Regions from separate parts of the Micromonospora sp. NPDC003816 genome, predicted to be linked through region 3. Evidence: riboswitches for the same ligand, from Rfam matches in the RefSeq annotation. Region 3 holds a riboswitch; each other region holds the start of a gene.
What was found. Region 3 has a riboswitch for cyclic di-AMP ahead of ACFYTT_RS24565 (hypothetical protein). Riboswitches for the same ligand answer to the same signal wherever they lie in the genome.
Positions count from the first base shown of each region.

Region 1: another riboswitch for cyclic di-AMP. It lies ahead of ACFYTT_RS14430 (C39 family peptidase); the one in region 3 lies ahead of ACFYTT_RS24565 (hypothetical protein).
Region 2: another riboswitch for cyclic di-AMP. It lies ahead of ACFYTT_RS10535 (NlpC/P60 family protein); the one in region 3 lies ahead of ACFYTT_RS24565 (hypothetical protein).
Region 4: another riboswitch for cyclic di-AMP. It lies ahead of ACFYTT_RS08540 (hypothetical protein); the one in region 3 lies ahead of ACFYTT_RS24565 (hypothetical protein).

Region 1 covers NZ_JBIANP010000003.1:783,530-791,018, forward strand. The annotation lists gene ACFYTT_RS14405 (glycosyltransferase family 2 protein) at 1-673, opposite strand, end outside; gene ACFYTT_RS14410 (polysaccharide pyruvyl transferase family protein) at 763-2,094, opposite strand; gene ACFYTT_RS14415 (acyltransferase) at 2,288-3,550, shown strand; gene ACFYTT_RS14420 (hypothetical protein) at 3,675-4,139, shown strand; gene ACFYTT_RS14425 (hypothetical protein) at 4,317-5,072, shown strand; cyclic di-AMP (ydaO/yuaA leader) riboswitch at 5,389-5,530, shown strand; gene ACFYTT_RS14430 (C39 family peptidase) at 5,747-6,616, shown strand; gene ACFYTT_RS14435 (CDP-glycerol glycerophosphotransferase family protein) at 6,760-7,489, opposite strand, start outside.
Region 2 covers NZ_JBIANP010000002.1:1,011,982-1,019,470, forward strand. The annotation lists gene ACFYTT_RS10520 (zinc metalloprotease) at 161-1,162, shown strand; gene ACFYTT_RS10525 (pyridoxamine 5'-phosphate oxidase family protein) at 1,230-1,763, opposite strand; gene dcd (dCTP deaminase) at 1,843-2,421, shown strand; gene ACFYTT_RS10535 (NlpC/P60 family protein) at 2,477-3,517, opposite strand; cyclic di-AMP (ydaO/yuaA leader) riboswitch at 3,530-3,664, opposite strand; gene ACFYTT_RS10540 (NlpC/P60 family protein) at 3,844-4,857, opposite strand; gene ACFYTT_RS10545 ((Fe-S)-binding protein) at 5,110-7,311, opposite strand.
Region 3 covers NZ_JBIANP010000009.1:74,454-81,942, forward strand. The annotation lists gene ACFYTT_RS24540 (DUF3145 domain-containing protein) at 1-457, opposite strand, end outside; gene ACFYTT_RS24545 (hypothetical protein) at 770-1,099, shown strand; gene ACFYTT_RS24550 (carbonic anhydrase) at 1,458-2,102, opposite strand; gene ACFYTT_RS24555 (alpha/beta fold hydrolase) at 2,251-3,195, shown strand; gene ACFYTT_RS24560 (HelD family protein) at 3,456-5,570, shown strand; cyclic di-AMP (ydaO/yuaA leader) riboswitch at 5,735-5,867, shown strand; gene ACFYTT_RS24565 (hypothetical protein) at 5,872-6,957, shown strand; gene ACFYTT_RS24570 (1-phosphofructokinase family hexose kinase) at 7,193-7,489, shown strand, end outside.
Region 4 covers NZ_JBIANP010000002.1:596,091-603,579, forward strand. The annotation lists gene ACFYTT_RS08515 (heavy metal translocating P-type ATPase) at 1-111, opposite strand, end outside; gene ACFYTT_RS08520 (hypothetical protein) at 122-1,099, opposite strand; gene ACFYTT_RS08525 (heavy-metal-associated domain-containing protein) at 1,125-1,334, opposite strand; gene ACFYTT_RS08530 (metal-sensitive transcriptional regulator) at 1,452-1,748, shown strand; gene ACFYTT_RS08535 (YibE/F family protein) at 2,164-3,543, shown strand; cyclic di-AMP (ydaO/yuaA leader) riboswitch at 3,710-3,841, shown strand; gene ACFYTT_RS08540 (hypothetical protein) at 3,845-4,861, shown strand; gene ACFYTT_RS08545 (carbonic anhydrase) at 4,945-5,643, opposite strand; gene ACFYTT_RS08550 (MarR family winged helix-turn-helix transcriptional regulator) at 5,839-6,174, shown strand; gene ACFYTT_RS08555 (hypothetical protein) at 6,264-6,689, shown strand; gene ACFYTT_RS08560 (hypothetical protein) at 6,896-7,489, shown strand, end outside.

The DNA.
Region 1 (7,489 bases), on a different contig from region 3:
CGCCCTGGCGGCCCTGGCGGTACAGGTAGCAGACCCGGTCCAGCACCGAGATGCGTGCCGCGCCGATCAGCAGCGGGTGGCTGAACGGGATGTCCTCGTACCAGCCGGGGTGGAAGCGCAGCCCCAGATCGGCCAGGAACTCCCGGCGGACCACCTTGTTCCAGGCGGTGTGCTGCACCCGCAGCAGCCGGGGCCGGTCGGCGAGCCGGAACACGCCGGGTGCGTCCCGCAGCAACCGGCTGCTGGGGTCCACCTCCCGGCGGCCACAGTCGTGCACCCGCAGGTGGTCGACCATCATCACGTCGGGGCGGTCCGCCCGCAGCCGGTCCAGCACCGCCGGGATCGTGCCCGGCGGCAGCCAGTCGTCGCTGTCGACGAACCAGACGTACCGGCCGGTCGCCACGTCCAGCCCGGCGTTGCGGGCCGGGCCGAGGCCGACGTTGGTCGCCAGGTGCCGCACGCGTACGCCCGGATGCTCGGCCGCGTACGCGCGCAGCAGATCGCCGCACCCGTCCGGCGACGCGTCGTCCACCGCGACCAGTTCCACCTCGGCGGCCCGGTCGGCGGGCACGTCACCACGGATCGAGTCGAGGCACTGCCGCAGGTACGCCTCGACGCGGTAGACGGGTACCACGATGCTCAACAGCGGCGCGTGCGTCGGCTGAATGACCACGCCGCAACCATCGACCGCCCGGATGGACGGCCCTGGAACCCGACGTGGCCGGCGGTGGTGGAGTTTTTGAACAGCCGGGCAGCGCCGGGTTAACGGTTGAGCATGCGGCGCACCGAGCCGGGGACGGCCTTCTTGATCCGGGTCCGGATCCGCTCCGGCCGAGGCATCGCCTGTGACGCCTGCTCGCGGAGTACGGCCTCCTGGTCACGAAGCCACTCGATGCGCTTGACCAGCACCTCGGGCGAGGTGGCCAGCGCCGGGCGGACGGCCGGCGGGAAGGCGGTCGCCTGCCGGGTGGCGTCGAACACCGCCGCGCTGTCGGCGTCGTTGAAGGAGTTGCCCAGGTTGTGCTTGGTCAGGAACTGGAGCATCGTGTCGTACCGCTGCTTGTGGCCGTTGACCATGCCCGAGTAGTCGGCCTCGTCGTAGAGCTGGGCGGCGTCCACATCGGCCGGCACGTCGCGCATCACCCGGTGCGGGATCTCGAAGTAGCGGGCCAGCTCCAGGGTGCGCGAGTCGTGCGCGAAGAGGAAGCCCGGCGTGCCGGCGAGCAGCGAGACGATGGTGCCGTGGATGCGGGTGCCGAAGTTGAAGTCGAACCCGGAGAGGTAGTCGATCCACGTCCACGGGTCGACGAACATCCGCACCTTGTCCTCGGTGAACAGCGGGTGCGTGGTGTGGATCGGGATCTCGCTGGTCTTGCCACGGTCCTCGGGGGCGTCACCGAAGAGCAGGGTGCCCAGCGTCTTGAGGTCCTGCGGGATGTAGCGCAGGTTCTCGTAGCGCTGGTGGTGCGTCTTGATGATCTTCGCCATCGACTTGACGTACGGCGAGACGGTCAACGCGATCTTGTCGTACGGGCCGATGAACGTCTTGCGCTTCTCCACCGGCAGGGTGTCGCCGTGCAGGAACATCGACGGGCAGCCGATCACGTCGACGTTGGAGAAGCCGATCGTCCGCAGGTAGTCGGCGGTGATCTCACCCCGGACGCCGATGCTGGGCGAGCGGTCGAGGACGGCCCGGCAGAAGCGACTGACCTGGTCGTCGATCGGACGGAGGTATTCCCGGTCACCGTCGACGTTCGTCTGCACACCCACCCCGAGCACCACGACCGGGATCTTGAGTCGCTCGATCAGCCGGCTCATCGCGTCGAGCCGGTGGGCGTAGCTGCGCCGGAACGCGTTCGCCAGCGGGACCACGAAGACGTCGTACTCCTCGTTGATCCGGTCGCTGTCGCGCATGTTCACCGTGAAGCCGTTGGGCGTGATGGTGGCGGCGCGGGTGGCCAGCAGCTTGTTCGCGGCGTGACTGAAGACCAGGTTGCCCGCGTTCTCACCGATCAGGTTCCGCTCGAACGTCTCCTCGGGCGAGTTGACGTCGAAGGGACCCTTTCGGGCCCGCATCAGGATCCGCTGGTGCATCGCTGACTCTGCCTCTCGTCGGTGCCGGCCCCGCCTCGGCATGCCCGGCGCACCACCGAGCCGGATGGCGGGGTGGGTGCTCATCCAAGTCCCGGGAATACTAGGCCACCGGAGGACCGGTTGACACCTGCGCCGCATCCGCCCCTCCTGCCTCGCGTCGAGTGGGTGTGCCCGCACCGGTATGGTGCCCGGAATGACCAGCGCCACCGTCGTCGATAGGCAGCCCTCCACCACCCGACGCGGTGACGCCAGCCGATTGCCCTCGTTGACCGGACTGCGCTGGATCGCCGCGCTGCTGGTCTTCGGTTTCCACGCTGGCACCATGCGCATCATCGCCGAGCCCGGTCACCAGGCGGTGGTCAGCGAGATCTTCACCCTGGGCCTGTCCGGGGTGCAGTTCTTCTTCATCCTCAGCGGCTTCGTGCTGGTCTGGTCGGCCCGGGTCGGTGACTCCCGCCGCAGGTTCTGGCGTCGTCGGCTCGCCAAGATCTATCCGAACCACCTGGTGTTGTGGGCGCTGGCCATGCTCGCGGCGCTCTGGTTCGCCGACCCGATCAACCCGGTGGCCGCGCTGGAGAACCTCTTCCTGCTCCAGGCATGGGACCCGCGACCGGGCTACTTCTACAGCGTCAACAACGTGAGCTGGTCGCTCTCCTGCGAACTGTTCTTCTATCTGTGCCTGCCGTTGGCGTTGCCGCTGATCCGACGGGCCAGGCCGTGGATGCTGTGGGCCGTCGTGATCGCCATGCCGTTGCTGATCCTGGCGCTCTGGCCCGGACAGCAGTTGGTGCCGGAGCAGAGCCGGTGGTGGTTCGCCCAGATCTTCCCGCTGGTGCGGTCGCTGGAGTTCTGGATGGGTGTGGCCGCCGCCGAGCTGATGCTGCGCGGTCGCTGGCGCGGGCCCCGGCTGCCGCTGGCCACCGTGATCTTCGTCGCGACCTGGGTGGCGGCCTCGCAGTGGATCCGGGCCGAACTCTGGGCGGCACTGCTGTCGGTGGCGTACGTCCTGGTGATCGCGGCGGCGGCCGACGCGGACGTGCACGGTCGCCGTTCGCCGCTGCGTTCCCGGCTGATGGTCTGGCTGGGCGAGGTCTCGTTCGCCTTCTACCTGGTGCACGTCTTCGCGATCATGACGATCCTGCGGCTCACCGGAGACTGGGGCACCGGCCTGCCCGGCTGGTGGGGAGTACCGGCGGTGATCGGGTTCCTGCTGCTCACCCTGGCGCTGGCCGCGTTGCTGCACCGCTACGTGGAGCAACCGATGATGCGCCGACTCGCCCCGAGCCGCGCTGCCGCCGGCCCCGCCGCCCCGCCTGGTGGCGGGTCCGCCGAGCCTGCGGGACCGTCCGCAGATCCGCCCGCCGGATCGCCCGCTGGCCCGCCCGCCGGGCCGCCGAGGCAGCGGGTGCCGGGTGACGAGCCGAGTACGGCAGGTCTCCGCGACCGGGACCGCTGAGTCCACCGTGGACCGTTGTCGTCGACGCCCCGACCTGCTGTTTCGTGTGCCGATTACGGCGCGTCGTCTACCCGACACGCCCGCCGCCGATGCGGTGCGACAGTGGTGGCGGTAGCGTGACCGGGTGCTTCCCGTCGCGCCCGCCCGTCCCCTGTGGTGGCTGGCGCGCTGGGCGACGCGACTGCTGACCGGGTTCGCGGTCGCCGCCGCGTTCACCCTCGGCACCTGGGCGATGCCCGCACAGGCCACCCCCGCACTGGCCGCGCCCGCACCGGCCGCGCCCGCACTGGCCGCGCCCGCACAGGCCGCGCTCGTCGGGCACCCCGTCGCCGGCCGGTTCGGGTCGGCTCCTCTCCTCGTGCCCTCGCCCCGTGCCGACTGGCGCCCCTCGTCGACGGGTGCGCTGGTCACGGTGTCCGCCACGGGGGCCGTCGACCGCGCCGACGCGCTCGGCGTACCCGGGCTGTCGCCCGAGGCGGGCCTGGCGCAGCGGCCCGCCGTGACGGCGGTGGTGGGCGGCCCGGCGGCGTCCCTCCCGACGGCGGTCCCGCCGGGTGCCCACGGTGCCCGCGCCCCACCCGGCGACTGACCTCACGCCCCGCTGCGGCACACCGACCGGACTCCGCCGCAGCCCGTCCCGCAACGCCCGGGACCTCTGCCCCGCGAAACATCCCGTCACCGCCCCGCCCGGTTCCGACGCACCGCAGTCGGGGGACCGGGTGCCGGCGGCCCGCTGTCAGCGCACCACGGCCCACGAGGTACCGCCATGGAGAAGACCGTCCTCTACCAGTTCCTGATCGAGGTGCCCCGGGCCGCCGCCATCTGGTCGGTGCTGCTCGTGCTCGCACTGGGTGTGCTCACCGTCCTGGTCGCCCGGCCCGAACCGTCCGGCCCCGACGAGACCGGCCCCGCCGACGACCCCGCCGAGGCCGAGACGGCCGACCTGCGCCGCTACGCCGGTGAGGTGGCGGTGGCCGCCGCCGGGGCCGCACAGAACGCCGCCCGGCGGCGGGACGCGTGGCGTACCGCCCAGACCGCCCTCGACCGTGCCTGGGCCCGCTTCGACGAGGCGGAGAGCCGGGCCCGACGGCTCGCCGGGACCACCGCGCTGCCCGCCCCCCGCACCCCCCGCACCGCCAGCGAGTACGCCGCCCGGGAACGCTGGCTGCACCACGCCGCGATGGTGGCGCACTGGCGCGGTGACCTGTCGGCGCGGCAGCTCACCGACGTGCTGGCCCGGCGGGCCGGCTGGGACCCCCGCCTGCACCCGGCCGCACAGGAGGTCGTGCTGGCCCGGGTCGTCCGGGACAACCACCGGGCCACCTACCGGGCCGCCGCCGAGCGGGAACGGGCCGCCTGGCGGGAGACGGAGCGGGCCACCGAAGCGGCCCGGGTGCTCTCCGCCGAGGCGTACGCCGCCGCGCAGCGCCTGCGACCGAACCCGGTGCCGGCACCCGCCGTGACCACCGCCGCGCGTCCGGCCGCTGCGGCCCTGCGCTGGCGTCCGGCGCGCGTGGGGTGACTCGGGCGAGACGCGCGGAGCCCCGGTAATCCGGCCTGATCGGGTGAGCCCGGTCACACCGATCGCCGGAACGGACGGTGGTGCCGCAACCGCCCGAGACGTGACGTGATGTCCGGAGGCATTGTCCGGGGGTGGTCCGGTTGTCACCGCCCGTTACGTCGATCACCGTCGGTCCTGTTGCGGGACATCGATGACCGAACGCCCGAAAATCACTGAGCTGGATCATGTTTGCGCAGGTCAGAGCGGGTTGGCAGGGCAATGACCGACCAGTAATGTCGGCCCGTCCGATGCGGTAACCGATCGCAGGAGGCGACGCCGCATCGACCCGCCTAATCGTGGTCTCACGAACCGGGGACCCACCGCACCTCTGGGGTGAATCCGCGAGCCTCGGCTCGCGGTAGGGCCAACTTCCCGCCCGAACCCGTCAGCTAACCCGGTCGGCGGTGTCGGAAGGAGCTTTCCTCTCGTGCATCCCCTTGTGATACCCCTCTTGTTCCTCCACGGCACTGCGGTGCCCGCGCTCACCGGGCCGTCGGCCGCGAGCTGACTGCGGCCCCCGCCCGGCCCCGACCGGGCGAAGCCCCTCGCACGGCCCGTCCGCCCACTCGGGCGGTCCTCGGCATGTCCTGTCGAGCTGACCGCCGGAGCGGATCGCCGTGCCTCCCTGAGCCCCCGTGGAGGACTCCGTGAAGCAGACCCTGACACGCCAGCTACGCCGGCTGGCCACCGAACGCCCCTACCAGGTCGTCGCCGCCTCGGCCGCCGCGCTGGCGCTGGCCACCGGCACCGGTGCCGTACTCGTCGGCACCGAGGACGCCCCGACGACCGCGCACACCACGACCGCCGTCGCCGAGATGCGGGGCGACACCGTCGCCTCCCGCGCCGACACCCGCGCGGAGCCGACCCCGTCGACCCCGCCGGGCAGCGCGGCCCCGAGCAGCGCCGCACCGTCACCGTCGCCCTCGCCCACGCCGAAGGCCACCTCGGCGGCCCCCTCGCCGGTGGCCGTCAGCGAGAAGACCGCACCGAAGCCACCGACGCGCAAGGTCCTGGACTACGACTTCCAGGCCCAGACCACCGGCTACTACTGCGGCCCGGCCGCGGTACGCAACGCGCTCAGCGCCGCGGGGGTCGACCGTGACCAGGACACCCTGGCCGCCCAGCTCGGCACCACGTACGCCGGCACCAACTCGGCTCTGGACACCACCCGGGTGCTCAACGCCACGCTCAAGGGCGAGCCGTACTCGACCACGATGCTGCGGGGCGGCTCGGCCACCCCGACGCAGATGGACCAGCTCCAGGCCGACGTGGTGGAGGCGATCACCGACGGGCGCGGTGTGGTGGTGAACGTGGCCGGCAGCGCCACCGACACCGACGGTGGCTGGCACTCCTTCCCCGGCGGCCACTACGTCGCCGTGGTCGGTTACGCGGACGACGGTCGACTGGTCAAGATCGCGGACTCGGCCGACGCCTCGTACTACTCGTACTGGATGAGCACCACCGACCTCGCCCACTGGGCCGCCACCCGCGGCTACTCCTCCTGAGATGTAAGGACGAGATGTAAGGACCGGATGTAAGGAAGGGTCCCCTGCTATACACCAGGCGATAGCAGGGGGCCCTTCCTTACTTCTCGGTCTACAGGTCTGACCAAGTACGCCCACCGCTCACCACGGCCGCTGCTGCGCGCTCAGGGGGCGGTCGGCAGCGCCGCGTCGTCGGTCGTGGTCCGTGGCGCCGGGGCGGTCCAGGCCGGGTCCAGTTCCCGCCGGGCGGCGGAGAGGAACGCCTCGGCGTACGAGTCGGCGGGGAAGTCGCCCAGGTAGCGCCGTCGGGTCGCCCAGCGTGCCTCGGCGAGCGGATCGGTGTCGAGCAGCCGCGTCAGCACGTCGTCCAGGTCGGCCATGTCCCGCCGCAGCACGTAGCCGGTGGCGGCGAGGGGGAACCGTTCGACGAACCGGTCACCGTCGACGCCGGTGTCGGTGACCGCGTAGGGCTTGCCCGAGTACAGCCAGTCGGAGACCACCCCGGAGACGTCGGAGACCAGCGCGTCCGCCCGGTTCACCGACTCGGCCAGGGTGAGCCGGCTGGCGGCGGCGCCGAAGACGTGCTGGCGGCCGGTGCGGGAGCGGTCGGCGGCGAGCAGTTCGTGCAGCCGGGCCAGGCGACGGGCCGAGCCCGGGTGCTGGTTGGTGTAGGGGTGGGCGCGCAGGATCACCGTGGCGCCCCGGTCGAGCAGCCGCCGCAGCAGCGTCTCGGCCATCGGCAGGGAGCAGTAGTCGGCGTCGGCGTGGTGGCCGGTCCAGGTGGGGGTGTAGAGGACCGTGGGGTTCGTCAGCCCCCGGGTCGGCTGGTGGCGTACCTCGATCGCCTCGACCTGCGGGCGGCCCACCACCACGAACTTCTCGGCCGGGATCTCC
Region 2 (7,489 bases), on a different contig from region 3:
CGGCCACCCTGCCCGGCCCGCCTCCGCACGCTCCGCAAGAAGTTGCACGCCGGCAACACATAGCCATTCTCAAATCTGTCGATGCGTTGTAACGTCTGCCCCACGTTTCCCGCACGACGCGACACAACCCCCGGTCGCGTCGCCAGAAAGAGGTGGGCTTATGGGACTCCGTCCCGTCCTGCTGAACCGGCGGATCGCCGGCATCGCATCGACGTCGCTGGCGGTGGCGCTCGGTGTGGCCACGGTCGGTCTGCTGCCGGCGGCCACCACGGCCGCCATTCCGACGGCTGCCGCCGTCTCCGCCGACGAGGTGTGTGAGGACCCGACGGGCACTGCGGCCCGGGTCCGGGGCGACGCGGTCGTCAAGCACGACCCGAACGAGTTGACCATGGCTCAACTGCACCAGCGGGAGTCGGAGTTCGCCGACCTGTTGCAGGAGCGGGCCAAGCGGGTCGGCCAGCGTACGCTCAGCGCCCAGGCCGCCGCGGCCTCGGTCACCATCCCGGTCGTGGTGCACGTGATCCGCAAGGACACCACCCGGGCCGGCGGGAACATCCCCGACTCGATGATCCAGTCGCAGATCAGTGTGCTGAACCAGTCGTTCGCCGGTGCGACGGGCGGTGCCGCCACCGCCTTCGCGTTCCAGTTGCAGAGCATCAACCGGGTCACCAACACGTCGTGGTATCCGATCCGGCAGGGCTCCACGGCCGAGCGGCAGATGAAGACCCAGCTCCGGCAGGGCACCAAGGGCACGCTCAACATCTATCTCGGCGAGCTGAGCGGGGGCCTGCTCGGCTGGGCGACCTTCCCGCAGAGCACGCTGAACGTGATGGACGGCGTGGTCGTGCTCAGCGAGTCGCTGCCGGGTGGCACCGCCACCAACTACAACCAGGGTGACACCGGCACCCACGAGGTCGGTCACTGGCTGAACCTGTACCACACGTTCCAGGGCGGCTGCTCGGGCAGCGGCGACCAGGTTTCCGACACTCCGGCGGAGGCGTCGCCGGCCTACCAGTGCCCGACCGGTCGGGACACCTGCTCCACCGCGGGGCTGGACCCGATCACCAACTTCATGGACTACACGTACGACACCTGCATGTACCAGTTCACCCCGGGTCAGGCGACCCGGATGATCAACGCGTGGAACACGTACCGCGCGTAGCGCGGCAGCCGTCGGCGCGTACCTCCGGTGCCGGTCCCGTCGTCAGGCGGGACCGGCACCGGTCGGTTCAGGCGGCGCGGACATGTCGGGCCGCACGGGTCCGGTGGGGCGTGGGCCGGGCGGCCTGCGGAGTGGCACCGGCCGGGTCGAGCCAGACCTGCACGGCCGGCTCACCGACCAGCCCGCCGGTGGCGGCGCGCTCGTGCCGGGCGAGCATCGCCACGTCGACGGTGAACTCGAACAGGCGCCAGTCGGCGTGCGGGGCGGCACGGGCCGCGAGCGCCAACCGGGCCACCGTGGCGTCGTCGGTGACGGGTCGGGCCCGGCCGGCGACGTACGCCTCGTCGTCGCTCTCCTCCGCCGGGAACGAGTGGAGCGCGTAACGCCCGTCGCGTTCCAGGTCGCGCCGCTTCGGCGAGTCGATCACGAAGCAGAACAGACCGTCGTCGGTGATCACCGGGGAGACCGGGTGCACCCGGGGCCCGCCGTCGGCGCGGACCGTGGCCAGGTAGCCGAAGCCCGGGCCGTACTGCTGCATGAGAAGGCGGATCCCGTCGGCGAGTCGGGGCTCGTCGACGGCGAAATCGGACCAGGAAGCCATGCCGACATCCTATCGAACATACGTTCTAAGCAGGTAGTCCGACACGCAGGTCACGACTACCGGCCGCTATGGTGTGGCGATGCTGCTCTCCGACCGTGACCTGGTCTCCGAGATCAAGGCCGGCACCCTGGCGCTGGAGCCCTTCGAGCCCACCCTGGTGCAGCCGTCCAGCATCGACGTACGCCTGGACAAGCTCTTCCGGGTGTTCAACAACCACCTCTACACACACATCGACCCGGCCACCCAGCAGGACGATCTCACCTCGCCGGTGGAGGTGCCCGACGGCGAGCCGTTCGTGCTGCACCCAGGCGAGTTCGTGCTCGCCTCCACGCTCGAGGTGATCTCGCTCGGCGACCAGCTCGCCGGCCGGCTCGAAGGCAAGTCCAGCCTCGGTCGCCTCGGCCTGCTGACGCACTCCACCGCCGGCTTCATCGACCCCGGCTTCTCCGGCCACGTCACGTTGGAACTGTCCAACGTGGCCAACCTGCCGATCATGCTCTGGCCCGGCATGAAGATCGGTCAGCTCTGCATCTTCCGGCTCGCCTCGCCCGCCGAGCACCCGTACGGCTCGCTCGTCTACGGCTCGCGCTACCAGGGGCAGCGCGGCCCGACGCCGAGCCGTGCCTGGCAGAACTGGCGTACCTGGCCGACCCGCTGACCACCGGCGGGCCCGCGCCGCGCGGACGCGGGCCCGTGGTCGTCCGCCCGAGGACTCAGCCGGGCCGACCGAAACTGTGGATCGGACTGGTGTCCATCCGCTTCATCGCGATCGGCTTGCCGGCACGGGAGGCGTGCACCACCCAGCCGCCGCCGACGTACATCCCCACGTGGTGCAGGTCGCGGAAGTAGAAGACCAGGTCACCCGGGCGCAGGTCGCCGCGACTGACCGAGGCGGTGACCTGCCGCTGCCGCGCCGCGTTGTGCGGCAGCGACACCCCGGCCCGCGCCCACGCGGCCAACATCAACCCCGAGCAGTCGTACGCGTGCGGCCCCTCGGCACCCCACGAGTACGGCTTGCCGATCTGGGCGCACGCGAAGGTGACCGCCTCGCCGGCCGGGCCACCCGGGTAGGTGGCCGGACAGGGCGCCGGCCGCAGCGGACCACCACCCCCGTCGTCGTACGCCCGCAGCCGCAACCGCTGCAACCGGTCGATCTCGGTGTCGATCTGCCGCCGCTTCGCGGCCAGGTCGGCTTCGGTACGGGTCAGCTCGACGATGGTGCGGTCCAGTCCGGCTCGGGCGGCGGCGAGTTCGTCCCGCAGTTCACTCGCCTGGCGTACGTCCTCCTGCTGGAATCGGGCGTACCGGTCGAGCAGGCCGAGCTGGGCGACGACCTCGCTCGGGGACCGGCTGCCCAGCAACGTGTTCACGGCGCGGACCGGCTCGCCCCGGTACGCCCGCGCGGCCAGCGCGCCGACCCGCTTCATCGCCTCGTCCACCTGCAGTTGCAGCGGGGCGATACGGGCGGTCAGGGCGTCCGCCTCCCGGCGGGTGCCGGCCAGGTCCTGTCGGGTCGCGTTGTGTCGTTCGATGACGGCTTCGAGCCGGTTCCAGTCCTCGTCGATCTGGCGCTCGATGTCGTCGACGGTCGGGTCGGCGTGGGCCGCCGTCGCGCCACCGGTCAGCAGGACGGCGGTCGCGGCGAGTGCGGCGAGTGCGGTGGTGCAGCGGTACCAGCGGAATCGCGGCGCAGCCGTCGTCGGGCCGGATGTCCCCGGCCGGTACGACGGTGGCCGCGGGGCATGGTGTGCCACCGGGCTGCGTACTCCTTCTTCCCAGACCGCCTACCGGGTTAGCTGACGGGTTCGGGCGCCCGGGACGCCCTACCGCGACCATCGCGGACTCACCCCGGAAACCTGGGTCCCCGGCTCGCTCGGACAGCGACTCGGCGGTGTCGGACCGTCACCGCCCCGGATGGGCGGTTGTGCCAGCGGGCCGACGATTGCCCAGCGTAGGGACGACCGGCGTCAATACGCAACACACCCACACCGTCACTCTCGGTGCATTAATCCGACAACGAAGAAGGCCCCCGGTCGCTTGACCGAGGGCCTTCCGTGGTTCCTGCGTACGCGCTCAGGCGTCAGCCTGGTCGACGGAAGCCGGCGACCGGCATCGTCGTGATCGGCGAGACGTTGACCGGAACACCGGCACGCGCCGCGTGCACCATCGTGTTGTTGCCCAGATAGATCCCGACGTGACTCACGTCGCTGCGGAAGAACACGAGGTCACCGGGGCGGGCGTCGGCCCGCGAGATCGCCTTGCCCTCGCGCCACTGGGCGCCGGTGAAGTGGGTCAGGGAGATACCCGCCGCCCGGTACGCGTACTGGGTGAGACCGGAGCAGTCGAACGAGTTCGGCCCGGTGGCGCCCCAGACGTACGGCTTGCCGACCTGGGCGCAGGCGGTCCGGATGGCCGTCCGGGCCGCGTCGCTGACCACGCCGTTGATGGTCGGGCAGTTGGTGGTCTTGACCGTGGTGACCGGCAGGGACCGCTCCAGCCGCTTGATCTCGGCGTCGATCTGCTTCTTCTTCGCCGCCAGCTGCTTCTGCTTGGCCTCCTGGTCGACGATCAGCGCGTCGAGGGTGGCCTTCTGGTCGTCGTACTTCTTGCGGATCTTCATGACGCCCTCGAGCTGGCGGCGCTCCTCCCAGGCGAGCCGGTCGAGGAGGGCCATCTGCTCACCGAGCTGGTCCGGCTTCGCGTTGAGCAGCACCGCGCCGAGTTCCTGCGAGGGGCCGGTGATGTAGTACCGGGAGGCGAGACCGGCGACGCGGTTCATCGCCAACTCGGTCTCCAGGGCCAACGGCTGGATCTTCTTCTCCAGCTTGTCGACCTTCTCGCGGTTGACCCTCAGCTCCGAGCGCACCTTGTTGAACTGCTCGATGGTGGGTTCGAGCTGCTGCCACTGCTTGTCGATCTGGCGCTCGATCTCGTCCACCGACGGCGCGGCGTACGCGGGCGCGGCGACCAGGCCGGCACCGACCGCAGCAGCGGCGACCAGGACGACCAGGCGGCGAGCGGCCTTGCGCAGCCCGCGCACGGGGGTGGAACGTCCCGGCGCATGACGATGGAGGGGCATGGTTGCCACCGGCACCGACTCCTTTGCGACCGACCACCGGGCGTCCCGCTAGCGGTAAGGGGCGAGACAGACGACCACGGCGGTCGGTGCCCCACATTAGGGAAGGCGCGCAGCGGAATCAAGGCAACCAACGGCTCATTCACCTTTGTGCGACCGACCGCACACAAAGGGTGTCGACCAATTCGTTACAGTTATCTACGCCAATATAAAAATCGGGACGTGTCGGCATCCGTACAGATGCCCGACACGTCCCGACGTTCGCGCTGGTCAACCGGCGACCGGCTCGCCCTCCTCGGCGCCCCGGGCCTGTTCCGGCTTGATCGAACGCAGCAGCACGCTGGCCACGTCGACCACCTCGACCTGGTCGCCGGCGCCCTTGCCGTTCACTCCGTCACTGAGCATCGTGGAGCAGAACGGACAGCCGACCGCGACGGTCTTCGCACCGGTGGACATGGCCTCCTCGACCCGATCCACATTGATCCGCTTGCCGATCCGCTCCTCCATCCACATGCGCGCGCCACCGGCGCCGCAGCAGAAGGAACGCTCGCTGTTGCGCGGCATCTCGACGAGGTCGTTGTCGGCGCCGACGGCGCTGCCCAGCACCTCGCGTGGCGGGGTGAAGACCCGGTTGTGTCGGCCCAGGTAGCACGGGTCGTGATAGGTGACGCCGCCGTCGACCGGCTGCACCGGGGTCAGCTTGCCGGTGGCGACCAGGTGCGCCAGCAACTGGGTGTGGTGCACCACCTCGAACTCGCCGCCGAGCTGGCCGTACTCGTTGCCCAGGGTGTTGAAGCAGTGCGGACAGGTCGCGACGATCTTGCGCTTGGCCTTCTCGCGACCCTCGAACGCCTCGTTGAGCGTCTCCACGTTCTGCTGGGCGAGCATCTGGAAGACGAACTCGTTGCCGATCCGGCGGGCCGGATCGCCCGAGCAGGTCTCGCCCTCACCGAGGATGGCGAACGAGACACCCGCCTCGTTCAGCAGCGTGGCGACCGCCCGGGTGGTCTTCTTGGCGCGGTCCTCGAAGGCACCGGCACAGCCCACCCAGAACAGGTATTCGAAGTCCTCGACCTCGCCGACCCGGGGCACCTCGAAGTCGAGGCCCTTGGTCCAGTCCTCCCGGGTGTTCTGCGGCGCGCCCCAGGGGTTGCCCTTGTTCTCCAGGTTGCGCAGCATCACGCCGGCCTCGGAGGGGAAGTTCGACTCGATCAGCACCTGGTAGCGGCGCATGTCGACGATGTGGTCGACGTGCTCGATGTCCACCGGGCACTGCTCGACGCAGGCGCCGCAGGTGGTGCACGACCAGAGCACGTCCGGGTCGATCACGCCGCCCGCCTCGGCGTCGCCGATCAGCGGCTTCTCCGCCTCGGCGAGGGCCAGCACGTCGAGGTGGGCGAGCTGCGCGGCGGTGGCCTTCTCCTCGCCGGTGAGGTCCTTACCGCCGCCGGCCAGCAGATAGGGCGCCTTGGCGTACGCGTGGTCGCGCAGGCTGAGCACCAGCAGCTTCGGCGACAACGGCTTGCCGGTGTTCCACGCCGGGCACTGCGACTGGCACCGGCCGCACTCGGTGCAGGTGCTGAAGTCCAGCAGGCCCTTCCAGGTGAACTGCTCGACGTGCGCGACGCCGAACTGGTCCTTCTCCGGATCGGCCTCCTCGAAGTCCAGCGGCTTGCCCTCGCTCGTCATCGGCCGCAGCGGCCCGAGTCCGGAGCCGGAGGCACCGGGCTTCCGCTTGAAGTAGATGTTCGGGAAGGCGAGGAAGCGGTGCCAGGCGACGCCCATGGTCACGTTCAGCGAGATCACGATGAGCCAGGTCATCGAAATCGCGATCTTGATGAGGGCGGCGACACTGACCCCGGACTCCCAGTCCGGCAGCACCGAGCCGACCGCGTGACTCAGCGGGGTGGCCCAGGTCGGGTACTCGAAGTGGTCGGTGGCGACCTTGAAGCCACGGATCAGGAAGCCCATGACCAGGACGGCGAGGACGACGGCCTCGACGAAGTAGCCCTGCCACATGGTGGAGCCGGTGAACCGCGACCGGCGTCCGGCCTGGCTCGGACGGTTGGCCACCCGGATCGCGATCAGCACCACGATGCCGACGACACCGAGGATGCCGATCCACTCGGTGACCAGTCCGTAGAGCGCCCAGCCACCGACCAGCGGCAGCCCGGCGGTCGGCGACACCACCTCGAAGTACGCCTCGAGCACCAGCAGCGACAGCACGAGGAAGCCGACCATCACGAACCAGTGCGCGGCGCCGACCACGCTCCAGCGCAGCATCCGGGTGTGCCCGGCCGTCTCCGCGAGCATGGTCTTCGTCCGCGCGACGTGGTCGCCCGAGCGGGCGGGGTCGGGCTGACCCAGCCGGATCACGGCGAACATCTTCGAGACCGCACGTACCGCAAGCCACACCGCCACGGCGGTGATGGCGGCCGCGAGGATCGTGGTGACGATCTGGACGCTGCCCATCGAGTTGGCCTCCCGGTCTGCTGCCTGTCGAGCGGCTCGGCGACCGGGGTCGGGGTGCGGTTGGTCACCCCAGGGTGCCGCACCTCGACCCGGATCGGTCGATGACCTCGGTCCACTCGGTCATGCGATGCAGCTTACGCGCAAGGTTACTCAGCAGTAACGTGAGACTTCTCGCACC
Region 3 (7,489 bases):
CGTCCCCGGCGTAGCGGTACGGCTCCAACTCGGCGTCCCAGGCGGTGCCGAGCGCCTTGTCCAGCGCGTGCGCGAGCGCCTCCGGTCCCCGGGCGGCGGCCATCAGGCTGCGCAGCCGGTCCTCGCCGAGCTGGATGTCACCGGCGGCACCGACCGTGGCCCGGAACAGGCCACGCCCCGGCACGTACATGAAACGTTCGCCGTCGGCGCCCGGACTGGGTTCTTCGGTCACCTCGAAACGGATCATGGGCCACTGCCGGAGGGCAGCAGCCAGCTCGGCGCCCGTTCCCGGGCGACCGGACCACCCGCACTCGGCCCGGCGGACGCCGGGATCGACGGGTTGAGCCGTCCATTGCAGATTGACCGGCGCGGCAAGGACGCGCGCGATCGCCCACTCGACGTGTGAACACACGGCGAGCGGGGTCGAATGGACGTATACGACGCCACGCGTTGGCACGGTGACCTCCCGGAGAGCGAGGTGCGTCTTCCCCTACGACCTCGACCCGGACCGGGTGCGTTGCTGGAACACATGATGACTCCTGTGACGGATGGTGCGCCAGCGAATCGGGAAATCCGCCGGTCGGAATACCCGGACAGGTGACTGTGGTTCCACCTCGTGACGCCGCGACGACCAGCCGGAATCGTGGCTCGTGTACAGTTCCATCGGCGGCCTGTGCCGCGTACAGCCTCTGCGGGTCACCCGTTCGGTGCTCCCGCACCAGCCCCCGGACGTTTCCCGTCCTCCGTACGTCTTGCAAGGAGTACCTCCGTGGCGAGCAACACCTCTAAGACCGCGCGCGCGTCAGTCCGGGCCGGCCAGGCTGGCCAGGGTGGCGCACTCAGCGTGCTGGGCGAGTTCAAGTACCTCATCCCGCTCAACGGCGGCAAGCACGCCTACGTGCGGAACCTGACCAACGGCAAGACCGCGCACCTGCGCACCGACTCCGAGGCCTTCGTCGAGGAGATCCGGGTGCTGGCCGCCGCCGGGCACGCCACCAAGATCCGGGCGGAGATCAACGGCCTCAACGCCGCCCACCCGGGCGACGGCTGGGACGCCACCGAGAAGCGCCTGGTCGAGGCCGGCGTCTTCGAGGGCTGAGCCCCGCACCACACCTCGCACCACCACGAACGCCCGCCGGGTCCACCCGGCGGGCGTTCGCGCGTCCCCACCCCCACCGCGCCCCCACCCCACCCCGCCCCGCCCCGGCGGCCTCGCCCCGCCCCCGCCCCCGCCGATCATGGAGTCATGGCGGCAACGAAACACCTCATAACACCCCATAACTCCAACCACAAGTCCATGATCGCGCGGGACAGGACGGCAGCGATCGCGCGGGACAGGACCGGCAGCGGGACACAGGGCACGGGACGGGGCCGCAGGCGGAGGGCGGGGCAGGCGGGGAGGGGCACCGCAGACGGAGCGACAGCGGGTGAGACGGGGCGGTCCAGGAGTGTGGCAGTCAAGGAGTGGCGGGCAGGAGGGAGACCTCGCCGGTGGTGAGGGTGTAGAGCGCCCCGGTCACCGCGATCCGGCCGGAGGCCACGGCCGGGGCCAGAAGCGGGTCGGCGCGCAGGGTCGTCACGGTGCGGCGGACGTGGCGGCGTACGGCCAGGGGCTGCACCTGCGGGTCGTCCAGCCCCACCTCGGTCACGGCGGGCGCGATCCGGTCGATCAGGTGGGCCAGCGCACCGGGCGGGCGACGGCCGGTCCGCAGCGTGTCGACCGTCGCGGCCACCGCGCCGCAGCGTTCGTGGCCGAGCACCATCACCAGGGGTACGCCCAGCACGTCCACGACGTATTCGATCGAGCCGAGGACCGCGCGGTCGAGTACGTGGCCGCCGGTGCGGATGACGCAGATCGAGCCGAAGGTCTGGTCGAAGATCGCCTCCAGTGGCACCCGTGAGTCGATGCATCCGAGCAGGACGGCGTACGGCTGCTGGTCGCCGGAGGCGCTCGCGGCGGCGGCGGTGACGTCGTGTCCGTGCACCGGCTGGCCGCTGACGAAGCGCCGGTTGCCGGCGAGCAGGTCGGCCAGGGCGGCCCGAGGGGTCCCGCCGGCCGCCCGGTCGTCCGGTCGGGGGTCGGCCGTCCGTGGCATCGCCATGGTCTCAGCGTGACCGCATCGTCCCGTCGAGGTGCCCGGTTCCGGGATCTTCTCAGGACCCCGATTCGCGTGGTCTCATGACGGGTAGCCGGTGTTACCACCGGGTATTCCCGGTGTTACGCATCCGCGTGTGCCTGGGGAGGTGGCGATGCCAGATCCGGTCGAGATACGACTGGGCGACGACGTACGCCTGCACGTGGACATCGACGGACCGGCGGATGCCGAGGTCACGGCGGTGTTGCTGCACGGCTGGACGCTGGACGGGCGTAGCTGGCACCGGCAGGTGGCGGCGCTGCGCGCGGCGCACCGGTCGGTGCGGGTGGTCAGCTACGACGCGCGCGGCCACGGTCGGTCGAGTTGCATGACGCTGCCCACGGCGACGCTGGCGCAGCTCGGCGACGACCTCGCCGCCGTGCTGGACACGGTGGCGCCGACCGGGCGGGTGGTGCTGGCGGGGCACTCCATGGGCGGCATGACGATCATGGAGTACGCGCACCGGCACCCGGGGCACTTCGCCCGCCGGGTGGCCGGCCTGGTCTTCGTCTCGACCACCGCCGAGGGGCACACGCACACCGTCTACGGGTTGTCGCCCCGGATCGCCCGGATCATCCGGCTGGCCGAGACCACCGGCGCCGGGGTGCTCGCCCGCTGCGGGGCCTGGCGTCCGCCCCGGGCCCTGCTGCGCGCGCTGCAGCCCAGCATCCGCTGGATGCTCTTCGGGGACCGCTGCGACCCGACTGACATCCGCCTGGTCACCTCGGCGGTGGCGCGCGCCTCGCTGCGCTCGATCGGCGGCTTCCGGGCCTCCTTCGGCGCCCAGCACCGGCTGGAGACGCTGGCCGCGCTGGCGGACCTGCCGGCAGCGGCGCTGGTCGGCGACCGGGACCGGCTCACCCCGCCGCCGTGCGCGGAGTCGATCGCCGCCGCGCTGCCGGCCACCGAGCTGACCGTCTGCCCCGGCGCCGGGCACATGTTGATGATGGAGCGTCCCGAGGAGGTGACCGGCGCCCTCTCCGGCGTCCTGGGTCAGGTGCTCGCCGACGCCGGACGCACCGGTGGCCGCTCCGCCGCCGGCCGTACCCGCCGCCGCTAGTGCGGTGTCCAGGAACGTTGGCGGTGTCGCGGCGAGGTCCAGGCGGCGGTCCGGCAAGGCGGAGTCGGGCCTGGATACCGGTGTTGTATCCAGGCCCGACTCCAACGCCGCCGGTCGTCGTCTGGACCCGGCGCGGCCCGGTGAACGTTTCTGGACACCGCACTGGAGATCGCACCCGGACACGGTGCCTCCGCGCGCCCGCGACGTGGGGCGTAATCTCGTGCGGTTGGCCGGGCCGGCGTGACGAGGAGAACGAAGCGGTGGACCAGAGCACCCTGGACCGGGAGATCGCCGTCGAGCAGCGGCATCTCGACCGGGTGTACGCACGACTGGCCGAGCTGCGACGCGCGGCGGTCCGCGCCGAGCGGGACGGCTACCGGCTGGCCCGGGTCGGCAACTTCGGCGCGCTGGTCGAGCGGGACGCGATGGTGTTCCACGCCGCGCAGCGCCGCCACGTGCTCGACGCCGAGTACGAGGGGCTCGTCTTCGGCCGTCTCGACCTGCGCGACGGGCAGGTGTTCCACGTCGGGCGGCTCGGTATCCGCGACGAGGACGCCGCCACGCTGGTGGTCGACTGGCGTGCCCCGGCCGCCGCCCCCTTCTACCAGGCCACCCCGGCCGAGCCGCTCGGCGTGGTACGCCGCCGGACGATCCAGTCCAGCCGGGAGCGGGTCACCCGGATCGAGGACGACCTGCTCGACCCGGACGCCGCACCGGCGGAGATGGCGGTGGTGGGCGACGGCGCGCTGCTGGCCAACCTGTCCCGGGCCACCGGCCGGGGGATGCGCGACATCGTGGCGACCATCCAGCGCGAGCAGGACGAGGCGATCCGCTCCCCCGGTTCCGGGGTCACGCTGGTCTCCGGCGGGCCGGGCACCGGCAAGACGGCGGTGGCGCTGCACCGCGCCGCGTACCTGCTCTACTCCGACCGCAGCCGGTATGCCGGCGGCGGCATCCTGGTGGTCGGCCCCTCCTCGGTCTTCGTCGAGTACATCGCCTCGGTCCTGCCGTCCCTCGGCGAGGAGACCGCCACGCTGCACTCGCTGGGCACGCTCTTTCCCGGGCTGGTCGCCACCCGCACCGACCCGGTCGACGTGGCGGCGGTCAAGGGGTCGCTGCGGATGCGCCGGTTGCTGGAACGGGCGGCCCGGGACGGCGTACCCGACTCCCCGCCCGAGCTGCGGCTGCTCTACCGGGGGCAGTTGCTGCGGCTGGAGCGGGCCGAGCTGGACGCCATCCGGGAACGGGCGTTGGCCCGGGGCGCGCGGCGTAACGAGGTACGCCGGGCCGGCTTCGACGGCGTCCTGGCGGCGCTCTGGGCACAGGCCCGCCGGTTGGGTGTCGCCCGGTTGCCCGAGCAGCGGGCCTTCGAGGACGAGTTGATCGACCGGACGGACTTCCGGGACTTCCTCAAGGCGTGGTGGCCCCGCCTGCATCCCCGGCACGTGCTCGGCTGGCTGGCCGATCCGGAACGGCTGCGCCGGTACGCCGCCGGGCTGCTGTCCCGCGCCGAGATCCGGCTGCTGGAGCAGGCGTACCGGGGGCTGGCCGCCGAGGGTCCGACGGTGGCCGACGCGGCGCTGCTCGACGAGCTGGACGCGTTGCTCGGCAAGCCGGTGCGTCCGGCCCGCCAGAAGCGCGACCCGTTCCAGCTCGCCGGTGGGGTTCGTGAGCTGAGCACGTACGCCGACCGGCAGCGGGCCGCCCGCCAGGCGGCGCGGGAGCGGCCGGAGGACTACCGCGACTACGCGCACGTGGTGGTGGACGAGTCGCAGGACGTGTCACCGATGCAGTGGCGCATGATCGGCCGGCGCGGTCGGCTGGCCTCGTGGACGGTGGTGGGCGACCCGGCGCAGACCGCGTGGACGGGTGATCCGCAGGAGCTGTCCCGGGCCCGGGACCAGGCGTTGGGTCGTCGTCGGCGGCACCGGTTCACGCTCACCACGAACTACCGCAACTCGGCGGAGATCTTCGCGGTGGCAGCGGCCGAGATCCGCCGGGCGTACCCGGACCTGTCCCTGCCCACCGCCGTGCGGACCACCGGGGTCGACCCGGTGGATCTGGTGGTGCCGGCGGCCGAGTTGGCGGCCGGCGTGACGTCCGCCGCGAGCGCGCTGCTCGGCGAGGTCGAGGGCACCGTCGGGGTGATCACGCCGGTGCCGCGTCGGGACGAGGTCGCGGCCTGGCTGGGTGGGCTCGGCGGCGAGCGTCTCCAGGTGGTGACCAGCCTGGAGGCCAAGGGCATGGAGTACGACGGCGTGGTGCTGGTCGCCCCCGGCGAGATCCGCGCCGATCCCGGCTCCGGTGTCCGTACGCTCTACGTCGCCCTGTCCCGGGCCACCCAGCGGCTGACCACGATCGAACCGACAGGCTGAGCCCGGAGGCCACCGACCTCGCTTGGCGAAAAAGCAACAAACATACCTTATGTCTGGTTTACTCGTGATCAGGGGAACACCAGGAGTCACACCGGCTGCACGGGTCCCACCAGCACCGGTAGGCTCGGACCCGGCCTCCGCCAGGCGGCACTCGACGGTGCCGGCGGTGACCGCCGCCTAATCGCCCGCCAGGGCGAACCGGGGAACCATGTTCCAGGGGTGCATCCGCGTCCAGCGGTAGGGATCTTCCGTCCCGAACCCGTCAGCTAACCCGGTCGGCGGCTGACGGAAGGACATGTGCATGCCAGCAGTGGCAACCGTGAGACCGGCCGCCCGTATGGCGGCCCTGATAGCCGCGGGGCTCGCCCTTGCCCTGGGCGCCGCGCTGGCGCCGTTCAGCGCCGCCTCCGCGGCTCCCGGTGACGTCGGCGACGAGGGCGGCACCCCGGCGCTGCGCGCCCAGTTGGAGGCGGCCAGCAAGGGTTACCTCGACGCCAAGACCGCCCTCGACCGCTCGGTCGACCGGCAGAAGAAGCTGGCCGAGCAGCTCACCACGACCGAGGGCCAGCTCACCGAACGCAGCACCAAGGTCGCCGAGATCGCCGCGCAGGCGTACCGCAGCGGCCGACTCGGTGCCGCGTCGGCGCTGCTCAACAGCGGATCCCCGGCCGGCTTCATGGACCGCGCGGCGGCACTGGACGCGGTGGCGGCCAACGAGGAGCGCGCCCTGCGCGACCTGCGGGCCAGCCGGGACGAGGTCGGCAAGACCAAGCAGGCCCTCGACGTCGAGGTGCAGGAGCAGCGCAAGCAGGTGGCCGTGATGGCCAAGCGCAAGGAGCAGGCCGAGCGTTCGCTGACGGTGGCCGAGGAACGGGAGGAGCGGGCAGCCGAGCGGGCCGCGGCGGAGGAGCGGGCCAGTCGGGCCCCGGCACGCAGCGGCGGTTCCAGCAGCCCCACGGCCAAGCCGGCGCCCCGCAACTCCAACGGCTCCTGGCCGGCCGAGTCGTGCAGCGTCAACGACCCCACGCCGGCCAACGGCTGCATCACCCCGCGCACCCTGCACGCGCTCAACCAGGCCAAGGCCGCCGGCTTCACCCGGTATGTCTCCTGCTACCGCGCTGGCGGCTCGGGTGAGCACCCGAAGGGGCGGGCCTGCGACTTCGCGGCGCAGAAGAACGGCTTCGGCGGGGCCGCCACCGGCGGCGACCGGACGTACGGCAACAACCTGGCGGCGTTCTACGTCAACAACGCCGACCGTCTCGCCGTGCTCTACGTGATCTGGTACAAGCAGATCTGGCTGCCCAGCAGCGGCTGGCGGACGTACAGCGGCGCGCGTGGTGACCCCTCCAGCGACCACACCAACCACGTGCACCTCTCGGTGTACTGACCCGCACGACACGCCGGGTGGCTGCCCTCACGGGTGGGTCCACCCGGCGTCGTCGTTCCCGCACCCCGACGCGCCCGCCTCGAATCCACCCGCCCGTCGCCGCGCGCTCTCGCGCCACCTTGGTTACCGTCGACATCGAAGCGGACATTTCGTGGCGACCGGGAGGAACGGTTATGAGCGGACCGCAGCGGACCCAGTGCGACGGTGTGTCGTGAGCGCGGCGACCGGCCATGTGATGGTCTTCGCGCCGACCCCCCTGCTCACGGTCACCATCGACCAGCCCAACGAGACGCCGGAACTGCACCTGCACCCCGGCGGTCAGGGCGTCTGGCAGGCCCGGATGGTGCTGTCCCACGGTGTCGACGTGGTGCTCTGCACCGCGCTCGGCGGCGAGATCGGGCAGGTGCTGGAGCCGTTGCTCGTCAGCGAGGGCGTCGACCTCAAGGTGGTGGCGCGGGACTCCGGCGGCAGCGGCGGGTACGTGCACGACCGCCGGGACGGCACCCGGCAGGAACTCGTCGACGTGACCGGG
Region 4 (7,489 bases), on a different contig from region 3:
CAGGCGGTTCAGCTTCTTCTCGATACGGGCGGCGCAGGAGGCGCAGGTCATGCCGCCGATGGACAACTCGATCAGGTTCGCTGCCGTGGGCAGGGGTCGACTCGTGGTCATGGTTGGTCCCTCAGTCGTGCCCGTGTCCGGGCGTACCGTGCCCGTCGTCCGGTGCGGCGGTCGGACCGACCGGGTCCCCGACGCGCACCGGGTCCCCGACGTGCACGGTGAACTCGGCGGTGCGCACCACCCCGCCGTGGCGGAAGTCGAGATAGAGCCGGTACGCACCGGCGGACGGGAACTCGGTGGCGAAGCTCACCCGTGGTCCGGGCTCGGTGCGCCCGTCGCCCGGCACTCCCTCCGGGTGGACGTGCAGGTACGCCAGGTCACCCTGCCGTAGTGCGACCAGGTGCCCGTACGCCCCGAGGTACGGCTCCAGGTCCGTGACGGGTACGCCGTCGCGCGCGACGGTCAGCGTCAGCGTGGACGGGTGGCCCGGTTGTGGCGTGCCGTCCAGGGTGACCGTGTAGCCGTCGACCGTGGCGGTGCGGGCCGGTGCGGGCAGCGGACGCTCGGTCAGGGCACCGGGGACCGTCACGTCGACACCGAGTGTCAACGGCTCGCCTCCGGTCGGGGTGAAGTCGGCGAACGCCCGCCACACCCCGGGCGCGGTCAGCGGCGTGGCGACCCGCCAGGTGCCGTCGGGCGTCAGCTCGGGGTGTACGTGGCGGAAGCCGGAGAGGTCACGCCGGGCGACGATCAGGTGCATCGGCTTGTCGTGCACCAGGTCGTACCCGGTCACCGGCCGGCTGTCCGGGCCGGTGATCCGGAAGGCGAACTCTCCGGCCGGGGCGCCGACCGGCACCAGCGTGTAGCCGCGTTCGGAGACGAGCAGCCCGCCGGGCAGGTGCCCGGCGGCGCCCGCGTCGTGTCCGGCGTCACCGTCGTGGCCGTTCCGGGCCGGGTCGTCGCCGTGGTCCGCCGTGCCGTCGTGGCCGGTCGCGGTGACCGGGGCCGGCGGCCCGGTCACCTGGCCGACCCCGTACGCGGCGGCGAACACCGCCGCGAGGCTGAGCGCGAAGCCACTCACCTTCGTCGCCGTGTTCATCGGGACACCTCGGTCTCCGGTCGCCTCAGGCGGCGACCAACTCGAAGCCGGCCTCGTCGACTGCGGCCCGGACGGCGGCCGGGTCCAGTGGCTGCTCGCTGGTGACGGTGACCTCGCCGCTGGCCAGGTCGACCCGGACGTCGTCGACGCCGGGGAGCGCGCCGACCTCGGTGCTGACCGCGTTGACGCAGTGGCCGCAGGTCATGCCCTGCACCTGGTACGTGGTGGTGACCATGGCAACTCTCCTCTCCAGGCCCGTCAACCCGGGCCGGGCACCCCGTCGAATACCCTCGGGGGGTATCTACAACCGTGACCGTACCATACCCCCCAGGGGTACGTTATCCTCGTGTTCATGAGCACACCCGCGCCGATCCGCGGCTACACCGCCAGCAAGGACCAACTGCTCGCCCGACTACGCCGGGTCGAGGGGCAGGTACGCGGCGTCGAGAAGATGGTCGACGAGGATCGCTACTGCATCGACGTGCTCACCCAGATCTCCGCGATCCAGGCCGCCCTGGACAAGGTCGCCCTCGGCCTGCTCGACGGGCATGCCCGGCACTGCATGCACGAGGGCGCCGCCGAGGGCCGCGCCGACGAGATGGCCTCCGAGATGATGGCCGCCGTCGGCCGTCTGATGAAGCGCGGCTGACCCGCCCCACCAGCACGCCCGCCTCGGGTGTCGGCTCCGACGCCCGGCATCCGACACACGCTCGCGACCTGCGTTCCGATGCCGACCTGGCTACCATTCGCCACGATGGCCAGCCGATCCGGAGACCTCCCGGCACCCGCCCGCCGTCGGGCACGCACCACCGCCGCAGCAGCCCTCCGGCGGCCCGCCGCCATACCCCCACGGGGTGCCGCAGTCCCGCCACAGCCCTGCTGCGGCCCGGCAGTCCCGCCGCAGCCCTGCTGCGGCTGCCGAGAGCCGGCCCCGCCCTCACGGTACGCAGCCATCCTGCCACGCTCGGGCCATTCCGGATGCCCGCCGCCGTGGCCGACCGGCGGCGCTGAACCATCTCGCCCGCCGGTACGTAGTTCGCCTTGGAATCGTTGGGAGACAATGAATGGGCGCCGACCACACCCGTTCCGCTCCGCCCACCCCACCCCGGGTGCGGCGGATCCTCATCGTGACGGTGGTCCCCCTCTTCCTCGCCACCCTGGTCGCCGCGCTCGTGCTCTGGCCCTCGGACCCGCCCCGGCCCGAGGCCGCCGACGACCTGCCCCGATACCACGGCACGGTCACGCGGGTGGTGAACGAGCCCTGTCCACCGAACCCGGTCGTGCCCGAGGGCACCCCGACCACGGCCGGGCAGCAGTGCGGCACGGTCACCGTGCGGGTCGACAGCGGCCCGGACGAAGGTCAGGACGTGCAGACGCCGTTGCCGGACGGGCCGGGGGCACCCCGGGTCAGCGTCGGCGACGCGATCATCCTGGTCTCCCTGATCGATCCCGAGGATCCCTCGATCAGCAGCTACAACATCGCCGAGCACCAGCGGGGCAAGCCGCTGATCTGGCTCGCGGTGCTGTTCGCCGCCGCCATCGTGGCCTTCGGACGGCTGCGCGGCCTGGCCGCGCTGGGCGGTCTGGCGGCCAGTTTCGCCATCCTGCTCACCTTCGTGCTGCCCGGCATCAGCGCCGGCCAGCCGCCGCTGGTGGTGGCCATCGTCGGCGCGGCACTGATCATGTTCGTGGTGCTGTACCTGACGCACGGCATCTCGGCACAGACCTCCGTGGCCGTCCTCGGCACGCTCGGCAGCCTGGTGCTCACCGGCCTGCTCGGGCTGGCCGCCACCCGGGCCACCCACCTGACCGGTTTCGGCAGCGAGGACGCCACCACGCTCTCCATGTTCCGGGGCGACGTCGACCTGCACGGCCTGCTGCTCGCCGGCATCATCATCGGCTCGCTCGGCGTGCTCGACGACGTCACGGTGACCCAGGCCGCCGCGGTGACCGAACTGCGGCACGCCAACCCGAGCTTCACCCGCCGGGAGCTGTACCGCTCGGCGACCCGGGTCGGCCGGGCCCACATCGCCTCGGTGGTGAACACCATCGTGCTGGCGTACGCGGGCGCGTCGCTGCCGCTGCTGCTCCTGCTCACCGCCGACACCCGCGCGCTCGGCCAGATCGTGACCAGCGAGTTCCTCACCCAGGAGATCGTCCGCAGCGTGGTGGCCACGCTCGGGCTGGTCGCCGCCGTACCGCTGACGACCGCCCTGGCCGCGCTGGTGGTCACCGCCGGGCGGCGGGACACGCCGGAGCCCGGCGGACCCGGCGGCCACGACGACGGGCCGGACGGCGACGGCCCCACCCCACCGACTCCCCGGCCCGGCTCGGACCGGTCCGAGGCACTGCACGCACTCAGCACCGCGCGTGCGCGTGACACATCCCCCGCCACCGGTTCGCGGTGGCCCGATCCGGACAGGAGCACGGACACCACATGGTGACACCCCGCAGCGTGACCGCCCCTGCCGACACGGTTCGTGCCCGTGTCGTTGGTCACCCATCGCGATTACGAAATGACGCATCTAGTCAGGTTCGGGGCGTAGAGACCGACATGGACTCTCGGGTAACCTCACTGCCGGTCACCGCCGAAGGCGCGCAGCGGCGCCTGCGGTGCCACCGCCCAATCGCCGCGAGGCGAGCCGGGGACCCAGGTAGGTGGGGTGAATCCGCGTCAGCGGTAGGGGCCACTTCCGTTCCGAACCCGTCAGCTAACTCGGTCGGCGGTCGATGGAAGGGAAAGAAGTGACGGCACCCCTACGCCGCTGGATGACCCCCGTGGTGGCCGTGTTCGCCGCGTTCGCCGTGTTCGCCGGACCTCTGCCGGCCATGGCCGCGCCGAACCCACCCAGCCCCGCCGAGCACGACGACGACCCGCCGATGCTCAACGACCTGATCGAGTCGGCCAACCGCGACTTCTCCAAGGCCAAGAACCAGCTGGAGAAGTCCAAGAAGCGGCAGCTCAAGCTCGACGTCGAGTTGCGTCGCGCACAGGCCGACCTCGAAGCGCTCAGGCCGCAGGTCGCCGAGATCGCGACGCAGTCGTACCGGACCGGCCGGGTCGGTGCGATAGCGATGTTGTTGCAGAGCAACGCCCCGGACTCGTTCATGGACCGCGCCTCCGCCCTCGACGAGTTGAACCTGTTCAACGACAAGAAGTTGGGCGAGGTCAACGCGATCCGGGAGCGCGCGGACCGGGCCAAGCTCGCGTCCGACGCCGAGGTCCGCGAGCAGCAGAAGCTGACCAACGACATGGCGCGTAAGAAGACCGAGGCGGAGAAGTCGCTCCGCCTGGTCGGTGGCGAGAGCCTGACCGGTGGCCTGGTGGCCGCCACCTCACCGGTCGCCCGGGTGGCACCGAACCGCGCGTCCGACGGGAGTTGGAAGGCGGAGTCGTGCAACCAGAACGACCCGACCACGTCGGGCTGCATCACGCCGCGCACGCTGCACATGTACAAGGAGGTCAAGCGGGCCGGCTTCAACCGCTTCGTCGGCTGCTGGCGGCCCGGTGACAAGTTCGAGCACCCGAAGGGCCGGGCCTGTGACTGGTCGTTGCAGAACAGCGGGTTCAGCCCCTGGCACAACGACGACACCCGGATCTACGGCAACAACCTGGCGGCCTTCCTGGTCCGCAACGCCGACCGGCTCGGCATCTACTACGTGATCTGGAACCGGCAGATCTGGTTCCCGACCGAGAACCGGTGGCGGTCCTACAGCGGCCCGTCCAACCACACGGACCACGTACACGTGTCGCTGCTCTGAGCAGCGTCCCGGCGACCTGAGAGGGCCGCTCCGCCGTCTGGCGGAGCGGCCCTCGTCGTCCGTGTCGGTGGGCGGCCCGAGGGTCAGCCCACCGGAGTGACCACGCCCGCCATCTCGGCGGGTTCCGCCGCGACGGTCCGCACCTCACCGGCGGCCAGTCGGTAGGACATGCCCACCACCGCGCACCCGCCGGCGGCCACCTCGGCGGCCAACGCCTCGGAGGACTCCAGCATCGCCTCGACGGTCTGCGCGATGTGGATGTCGACGATCGCGTCCAGGTCGTCGATCCCCGCCCGCTCGGCCCGGCGCAGGCTGGGCACCACCGCGTCCACCACGGCACGCAGGTGGCCCGTCGGCGCGGTCCCGGTGGCCGCCGCGGCACGGGCCGCCTGGACGGCACCGCACGAGTCGTGCCCGAGCACCACCACCAGCGGGGTACGCAGCACGCTCACCGCGTACTCGACGCTGCCCAGCACCTCGGGGCCGATGGTGTGGCCGGCGGTGCGGACCACGAAGAGATCACCCAACCCACGGTCGAAGATGATCTCCGCAGCCAACCGTGAGTCGGAGCAGCCCACGATCACCGCGAAGGGGTGCTGCTCGGCGGCGACGGCGGCCCGGTGGCTGGCGTTCTGGTTGGGGTGCCGGAGCGTGTCGCTGACGAAGCGGCGGTTTCCGGCGACCAGTTCGGCGAGGGCGCGCTCCCGCGAGCCGGGAAGGTCAGCGGTCAGGTACTCGCGTTCGGGACCGGGCTGCGCTCCGATCGTTCCGGGTCGACTCATCCGGCGTCACCTCGCCTCTCGGTGGAATGCCTGGTCATCCCGGCCGGCGCTGGCCACGGGCTGCCACCAACCGTCACACGCAGCGCAAGGCGCGTCAAGCTATGCGTGATCTGCATTTCATGTATTCCAGAACGCTTGCCAACCGGCGCGGGCGGGTGCGGGCGCAGCCCGAGTACGTCAGGGGCAGGCCATACGATGGCGGGCATGGCGACCTCAGACGAGCGAGAAAGCACCCGGAACTGGACTTTCTTGACAAACCACGCGCACGTGCTGCTCGCCATCGCCCGCAACCCCACCGCCCGGCTGCGCGACGTCGCCGGTGAGGTCGGGGTCACCGAACGCGCCGCCCAGGCGATCGTCGCCGACCTGGAGGCGGGCGGCTATCTGCACCGCACCCGGGTCGGCCGCCGCAACGAGTACACCCTCAACCCGGCCGGGCGGTTCCGTCACCCGGCGGAGGCCGACCGCCACATCGGCGACCTGCTCGCCCTCTTCACCGACGCGCCCTCGACCGCGAGCGGCGATCGCTGACCGTCCACAGTCGACGACGTGGCGTGGTTCACCGACCCGACGGGGGCTGCGCCAATGCGTTCTCCGCACCGAAACGATAGGTTGAACACGTGTCGTCCGCCGTGCTCGCCCGTCCCCTGTGGCCGGCGACGCTGCGTACGCTGCGGGAGCTGACCCGGCTGGCACTGGCCGCCCTCGTGGTGGCGGTCGGCCTCGGCACGGCCGTCGCCGACCTGCCACTGCGCCCGACCGACGACCAGCCGACCCATGCCGTCGCCGACCATCGCGCCTGGTCCGTCACCGCCGACGTGCCGACCTGGCCGGGCACGGTCGCACCGGTCACCGAGCACGTGCGGGCGTCCGCCGCGCTGTCGACGTCGCCGACGCAGCCCACGGCGCCGACCGCGCCGCCGGCCCACCCCGAGCCCGCCGCCGAGTCCGGCTCGGCCGGCACCACCACGGTCCACCGGCCCGCCGCGCTGCGGCTCGCCGTCGGCCACGGCGAGCCGCTCCGTCGCGGTCCACCGACGGCCTGACCGACGGCCCGCCCCCAGGACGCCCTCCGGCCCGCGCCCGTCCGCCGACCCGGCCCCGACCTCGATCCCGACCGACCGTCGCCGAGCGTCCCGGGCACACCGCCGTCGCGGACCCGTCCGGCCCCGCCGCCGTCCTGTCGCCGCCCTCGGCGACCACAGACCTTGCCCAGTCGACGACCCTCATCCGACCGCGAGAGGTGTTGATGATGCGAACCGCTCTCTCCTACGTCCTGCCCGACGTCCCCCGGGCCGCCGTGATCTGGCTGACCCTGCTGGGCGTGGTGATCCTGGCCCTCGCCGCCCTGCTGCTGCGCCCCCGACGACTCCTGCGCTTCGACGCGGGCGCCCGGATCCGCGAGGCGGCACTGCCGAGTCGCACCGAGCACACCGAGGAACAGCGCGACCAGGACCGCTGGGCGGAGGAGGTCGCCGTCGCCGCCGACCGCGCCGACGCCACGGCCCGCCGCCGCCGCGAGGAGTGGCTCGCCGCGCAGGACGAGGCCGAACAGGCGTGGCAGGCGTACGAGACGGCGGAGGCGGACGTCCGCCGACTCACCGCCGCCACCGGCATGCCGCTGCCGCAGACCCCGCGCACCCCCGCCGAGTACGCCGACCGGGAGCGCTGGCTGCACCGGGCGGCGATGGAGGCGTACTGGCGGCGGGAGCTGTCGGTGGAACAGCTCAGCGACGTCTTCGCCCACCGGGGCTGGGACCCGCGGCGGCACCCGGTCGAGCAGGAGCTGGCGCTCCGTCGGGCGGTACGCGACCACCTGTTCGCACGCCAGCAGACGGCCCACGCC